One region of the Pseudocitrobacter sp. 73 genome, then DNA from elsewhere that is predicted to be linked to it. Evidence: predicted binding sites of a transcription regulator. Region 1 holds the regulator's gene; each other region holds the start of a gene.
The links. Region 1 encodes CRP, which controls carbon source genes, mostly activating them, when cyclic AMP is high. Its sites were predicted from a motif close to ATGTGANNNNNNTCACAT; they were not measured.
Positions count from the first base shown of each region.

Region 1 (2,274 bases):
GTGATCCACTTCCGCAATCTCGACAATATCGACTTCCCATGGCTGCTGGCAATGTTGCAGGGCTCGTTTATCTCGCATATGAATACGCTGGTGGTGCCTGGCGGCAAGATGGGGCTGGCGATGGAATTGATCATGACGCCGCTGGTGCAGCGGTTGATGGAAGGGAAGAAGATTGGGTGAAGGGTGCAGGCTGGGCCCCTCACCCCGGCCCTCTCCCGCAGGGAGAGGGAGAAAATCAGCGCAGAACCTGAACACCGCACGGTCAGTCCCCTCTCCCTGCGGGAGAGGGTTAGGGTGAGGGGTGTCTCAACTTACCCCTCCACCACCTCATAAGAATGGGTAATGTTCACCGCTTTGCCCAGCATCAGCGCCACTGAACAGTACTTCTCTGCCGACAAATCCACCGCGCGGGACACCGCAGCATCTTTCAGTTCTTTACCCGTCACGATGAAGTGCAGGTTGATGTGGGTAAAAATACGCGGGGCTTCTTCGCGGCGTTCAGAGGTCAGTTTAACTTCACAATCGGTCACGTTATAACGCCCCTTTTGCAGAATCGACACCACGTCGATAGCGCTACAGCCGCCCGCTGCCATCAGCACGATTTCCATCGGGCTTGGTGCTTTATCACCTGAGTTGCCATCCATCAAAATCTGGTGCCCGGAAGCTGATTCACCCAGGAAGGTTAACCCTTCAACCCATTTCACACGCGCTTGCATAGTTGTCACTCCAAAGTTGCAAATTTATTGTCAGATTACGCGCACATAACAAATCTCGCAACGGAAGTAGACCTGGGTCATGCTGAAGCGAGACACCAGGAGACACACGGCGAAAGCTATGCTAAAACAGTCGGGATGCTACAGAGATACATAAACGTACTGCATGTATGCAGAGGACATCACATACTGGTCGCGACAATCTTTGACGACCGACTTCCCAGGTAGAGGGAAGGATATTATTTCAACCAGTGGCGGCCTGATTTATGCCGCTGGCGATAGCTTATAACAGAGGATAACCGCGCATGGTGCTTGGCAAACCGCAAACAGACCCGACTCTCGAATGGTTCTTGTCTCATTGCCACATTCATAAGTACCCATCGAAGAGCACGCTGATTCACCAGGGTGAAAAAGCGGAAACGCTGTATTACATCGTTAAAGGCTCCGTGGCAGTACTCATCAAGGATGAGGAAGGCAAAGAGATGATCCTTTCCTACCTCAACCAGGGCGATTTCATCGGTGAACTGGGCCTGTTTGAAGAGGGCCAGGAACGTAGCGCCTGGGTTCGAGCGAAAACCGCCTGTGAAGTGGCGGAAATCTCCTATAAGAAATTCCGTCAGCTTATCCAGGTTAACCCGGATATCCTGATGCGTCTCTCCTCTCAGATGGCGCGCCGTCTGCAGGTGACCTCTGAGAAAGTCGGTAACCTGGCGTTCCTCGACGTTACCGGTCGTATCGCACAGACGCTGCTGAATCTGGCGAAACAGCCGGATGCCATGACCCACCCGGACGGTATGCAAATCAAAATAACCCGTCAGGAAATCGGTCAGATCGTTGGTTGCTCCCGTGAAACGGTGGGTCGCATCCTGAAGATGCTGGAAGATCAGAATCTGATCTCCGCACACGGTAAAACGATCGTCGTTTACGGCACGCGTTAATCCCGTCTGACGGCGTATTGTTCACGCAATACGCCGTTTTTGTCTCTTATGTGGCGCAGGCTGATTTACCACCCGGAAGTCAACTATGCACTGCGGCAAACGCTGGTGTTATGTTTGCCGGTCGCCGTCGGCCTGATCCTCGGCCAGCTTCAACACGGTTTACTGTTCTCTTTAGTGCCTGCCTGCTGCAACATCGCCGGGCTGGATACTCCCCATAAACGCTTCTTCAAACGCCTGATTATTGGTGGATCGCTGTTCGCCGGATGCAGCCTGATTGTGCAATTGCTGCTGGCTGATGATATCCCGCTGCCGTTTATCCTCACGGGTCTGGCGATGGTGCTGGGTGTTACCGCCGAAATCAGCGCACTGCACGGGCGATTGCTTCCGGCTTCGCTGATTGCCGCGATTTTTACCCTAAGCCTGGCGGGTAACATGCCCATCTGGGAGCCGTTACTTATCTACGCACTCGGCACGTTGTGGTACGGGCTGTTTAACTGGTTTTGGTTCTGGTTGTGGCGCGAACAACCGCTGCGCGAATCGTTAAGCCTGCTCTATCGCCAACTGGCGGAGTACTGCGAAGCCAAATATAGCCTGCTGACGCAACATACCGACCCGAACACCGC
Region 1 is NZ_VTZO01000016.1:164,929-167,202, reverse strand. Features, by position in the region: gene F0Q32_RS18070 (phosphoribulokinase) at 1-180, shown strand, start outside; gene F0Q32_RS18065 (OsmC family protein) at 312-716, opposite strand; gene crp (cAMP-activated global transcriptional regulator CRP) at 1,019-1,651, shown strand; gene F0Q32_RS18055 (YccS/YhfK family putative transporter) at 1,700-2,274, shown strand, end outside.

Region 2 (2,274 bases), on a different contig from region 1:
CCCACATTTCAGGCAGGTTCAGCGTCAGAGAACCGTTGGTGGTGCTGCCATTGGTACCTGCCGGAAGGCCGAAATTACCGAGGATTTGGTTATATGCGGACGGCAGGTCGCTCTTATAATCGCCATCAAAGTCGATTTTCACTTCAGAACGATAGGTTAAGCCGTAACGGTTGTTCTTATCCAGCTCGAACAGAATACCGGCATTCCAGCCAAAGCCCCACTCATCACCCTTCAGGTGAGCAATTTTGGTATTAGCCGGGATCTGGCTTACCTGGCCTGCCAGAGCCGGAGGAAGCGCACCCGATCCAGCAACGATTTGGCCCAAATCACCTGCATAACGGTCGATTTTTGCACGCGCGTAAACGGCGTTAAAGCCCGCGCCGAAGCTCCATTGAGGGCTCAAACGATAAGCGCCGCTCAGGTTCAGGTTCATCGTTTCGAGGTCAGTCGTGCCACCGTATGCGCCAGCGGCATAGGTATCGTTAAATTCAGTCGCCAGACCATAGTTGGAGGTGACAGAAGCGCCCCAACCAAACTGATCATTGATAGGCATAACAAAGTGAATGTTAGGCACCCATGCGGTAGGTGCAATGTTATCCGCTTTGAGACTGTTGCCGGTAGGCGAACGGCCTGAAACGTTCACATCCGGGTCAATATAAACCGCACCGGCAGAAAACGTCGGGCGATCAAACATCATAATCAGCGCGGGGTTACGGCTGGCGTTACCTGCGTCGTCAGCGATGGCACCTTCACCGGAATAGGCGCGGCCCAGACCAGAGGAAGAAAACTCATTAAGCTGGAAGCCTGCAGACCAGGCGTGGGTGGAAACAAGTGCCACTGCGACTGCGAGAGCAGACTTTGTAAACCGGGTTTTCTGGCTCATGACCATAACCTCATTGAGTTATTTTTATACAAAAAATGTTACATGTAGTAACAGAAGCGCGAAGTGTAGGGGCTGGACTACGTCAGAGAAATCAGACCAGTGACGAGAGTATAGGTCTGACCAGATATGATGTTGCAATATTGTTTCTTGAATTTTACATATATGATCACCGAAACGGGATCTGGTTAGCAAATTTGGTGAGGTCGCGCTTCATCTGTTTGGGTGAATTTTGTTTTAGATCATTTTTAAGTGTGATTTCGGTCACTTATCTCAATTGGCATAATTAACAACTGGAGGGAGCTTTCCGGGGAGCGTAAAATAACGTCATCGTTTATCTGGCACCTTCGTGTGCATATACAGAGGAAATCTACAATGAGTAAATGCAGTGCTGATGAAACCCCGGTTTGCTGCTGTATGGATGTTGGCACCATCATGGACAACTCCGATTGCACAGCCTCCTATAGCCGCGTTTTTGCAACTCGCTCTGAAGCTGAAGAAACCCTCGCTGCGCTGACTGAACGCGCGCGCGGCGTTGAATCCGATCCGTGCGTCATCACCCCAGTCTTCAAAGACGTAGAGGGCGGCGTACAGATGGATATCGATTTTGTTTTTGCCTGCGAAGCAGAAACGCTGATCTTCCAACTGGGTCTGCGTTAATCCCTTCTAAACGCCTCTGCGATGCAGGGGCGTTTTCTTTTCCTCCTTCAGTGTGTTTTAGCTCCCATTTTTCTCTCTCCCTCATTGGCTTAATGTAAAAAATTAGTTAAGACTGTTATCAGGTCAGACCACTTTAGGTTTATCTTTTAACAGGGGAGTTTTATGAGTCAGGCACTACCGCTTATCACCCGTCAGGGCGATCGCATTGCCATTGTCAGTGGTTTACGTACCCCATTTGCCCGTCAGGCCACCGCCTTTCACGGTGTACCGGCGATTGATCTCGGCAAGATGGTTGTGAGCGAAATGCTGGCGCGTAGCGAAATTCCCCCTGAAATTATCGAACAGCTGGTTTTCGGCCAGGTTGTTCAGATGCCAGAAGCGCCCAATATTGCCCGCGAAATCGTCCTCGGTACGGGGATGAACGTGCGCACGGACGCCTATAGCGTCAGTCGTGCCTGCGCCACCAGTTTTCAGGCGGTCGCCAACGTAGCGGAAAGTCTGATGGCCGGAACGATTCGCGCGGGGATTGCGGGTGGGGCGGATTCCTCTTCAGTGCTGCCGATTGGCGTCAGTAAAAAGCTGGCGCGGACCCTGGTGGATGCCAATAAAGCGCGCACGTTGGGGCAACGTCTGAAACTCTTTTCCCGCTTAAAGCTGCGCGACCTGATGCCGGTTCCCCCGGCGGTGGCGGAGTATTCTACTGGCCTGCGGATGGGCGACACGGCTGAACAGAT
Region 2 is NZ_VTZO01000004.1:146,816-149,089, forward strand. Features, by position in the region: gene fadL (long-chain fatty acid transporter FadL) at 1-883, opposite strand, end outside; gene F0Q32_RS03360 (YfcZ/YiiS family protein) at 1,256-1,540, shown strand; gene fadI (acetyl-CoA C-acyltransferase FadI) at 1,703-2,274, shown strand, end outside.
Region 2: F0Q32_RS03360 (YfcZ/YiiS family protein) is a predicted target of CRP. The motif match lies at 1,133-1,150, and genes of this name have one in related genera.

Region 3 (2,274 bases), on a different contig from region 1:
GGTGGTCAGGCCAACCGCCATCCCGCCAAAAACGCTCATGCGATAGGTGAACATGCCCAGTTCGGTGGTATAGATTGAAGCTTTCTGTACGGCCGCTACCGGGTCCATGTGCTGCTGAGTGATAAACCAGTCTGCGGTGGTAGTCTGCGCGCTGATGCCCTGGGAATCCAACAGTGTGTTGAGGATATAGTGCATCGCCATAAAGCACACTGCGCCAGAAAACGCGGCCCAGGCTTTCTCTTTCTTTGCCAGCCCGAAAGCGACGCCGATGGAGAAAAAGAGCGGAAGATTGCGAAATACGACATCGCCAGTGGCTTTCATGACGCTAAAGGCGATGTATCCAGGCGAACCTTTGCTGATGAGCGAGGAGAGATGCAACGCTGCAAGGGTTTCTGTATTCGTGAAGGCGCTGCCAAAGCCCATAAACATGGAGCCAATGGTGATAATTGATATAGGGACCAGCATGGCCTGGCCAATCATTTGCATCTGCTGCTTCATAAATTATCCTTGTGAATATATCTTCCGATGATAAATCGGCTGAATTCCTCTGTTTTTATTTGCGGCCTTCTGGATTTTTATATTTATATTGCAAATGTTATTAGCGTATTTTTTATTGATGACGCTAATAATTATTAGTTACCACGCAGGCCGCATGGCTGCAGTGTTTATTTAAAAACGAACGGGAAGTTTATCACTGTAAAAATGGGATTGTGTGACAGGGGCGACGATAAATAAATATTGAAGATATCTATGATTAGTGCGTATTTATTTATCGCAAAGAAAAGCTCCGCCGAAGCGGGGCTAGTCAAGGTACAACGTTAGCCAGTTTCAAATTAAGAATAGCGGTACGGAATTTCTCCTTCGCTTAGCGTGTAAATAACGCGATGAACCGGAGAGGGGTGTAAATCATTATGTATCATTGACGATACTGTTATATGAAGTACAACCATCAACATAGCGAATTTCAGAATATCCATACCGCAAATCCTGCTTGAAGCGGCAAGCGTCAGCGGCTATCCTGGACATCTCTGGTGTCATGGATCACCCCCGTAGTTTGCCTGTTTTTATACCGCAACGACGGGGGTTTTCTTTTTTCAGTGCAAGGAGCCGCACGGAAAAAGTCCCCGCGCCGTTGCACCTGTCGATGATTCACGCATCGACGAGCAAATTTTACCCTTCATTTCGCCTCATCACTCATTCAAAGATAGTCTAAATCCGTACCCGGTCTTTATTCCATCGCCCGACACGTTCTGGCATAACGCTGCTAATTATTCCTGTAGAAATGTGATGTATGTCAGATTCCTGGTGCGTTTGTCTGGACAATCATTCCTTTTATTCCAGGTTTCGCTTATTCTGGCTGAAGCGTTTCAGTCGATGAAGTGTTCGACATTTGACCAATCAGTCACTGTTTGTGGCAGGTAAGGTTTCCCGGAATGATTTGCTGCATTACTCTGTCAGCCACATTGCTTTGGGATGACCTTGCAGGAGACCTATGACCGTACGCGTAGCGATTAATGGCTTCGGTCGCATTGGGCGTAACGTGGTTCGTGCTTTGTATGAATCCGGACGCCGTGCGGAAATCACCGTGGTGGCAATCAATGAACTGGCGGATGCTGCGGGCATCGCGCATTTGTTGAAATATGACACCAGCCATGGCCGTTTTGCCTGGGACGTTCGCCAGGAACGGGAACAGCTGTTTGTTGGCGACGACAGCATTCGTCTTCTGCACGAGCGCGAGATTAACGCGCTGCCCTGGCGTGAACTGTCGGTGGATGTGGTGCTTGATTGTACCGGTGTGTACGGTAGTCGAGCGGACGGCGAAGCGCATATCGCCGCAGGCGCGAAGAAGGTGCTCTTTTCACATCCCGGTAGCAACGACCTCGACGCCACGGTGGTTTATGGCGTGAACCATGACGCGTTACGCCCCGAACACCGAATTGTCTCCAATGCCTCCTGTACCACGAATTGCATAATCCCCATCATAAAACTGTTGGATGATGCCTGGGGCATTGAGTCGGGGACGGTGACGACGATTCACTCCGCGATGCACGATCAACAGGTGATTGACGCCTATCATCCGGACCTGCGCCGCACGCGTGCCGCGAGTCAGTCGATCATTCCCGTTGATACAAAGCTTGCCGCAGGAATTACGCGTATTTTCCCGCAGTTTAATGACCGATTCGAAGCGATTGCGGTGCGTGTACCAACCATTAACGTCACGGCAATCGACCTGAGCGTAACGGTGAAAAATCCGGTAAACGCTAATGAAGTCAA
Region 3 is NZ_VTZO01000010.1:101,605-103,878, forward strand. Features, by position in the region: gene F0Q32_RS12230 (PTS transporter subunit EIIC) at 1-498, opposite strand, end outside; gene epd (erythrose-4-phosphate dehydrogenase) at 1,493-2,274, shown strand, end outside.
Region 3: epd (erythrose-4-phosphate dehydrogenase) is a predicted target of CRP. The motif match lies at 1,283-1,300, and genes of this name have one in related genera.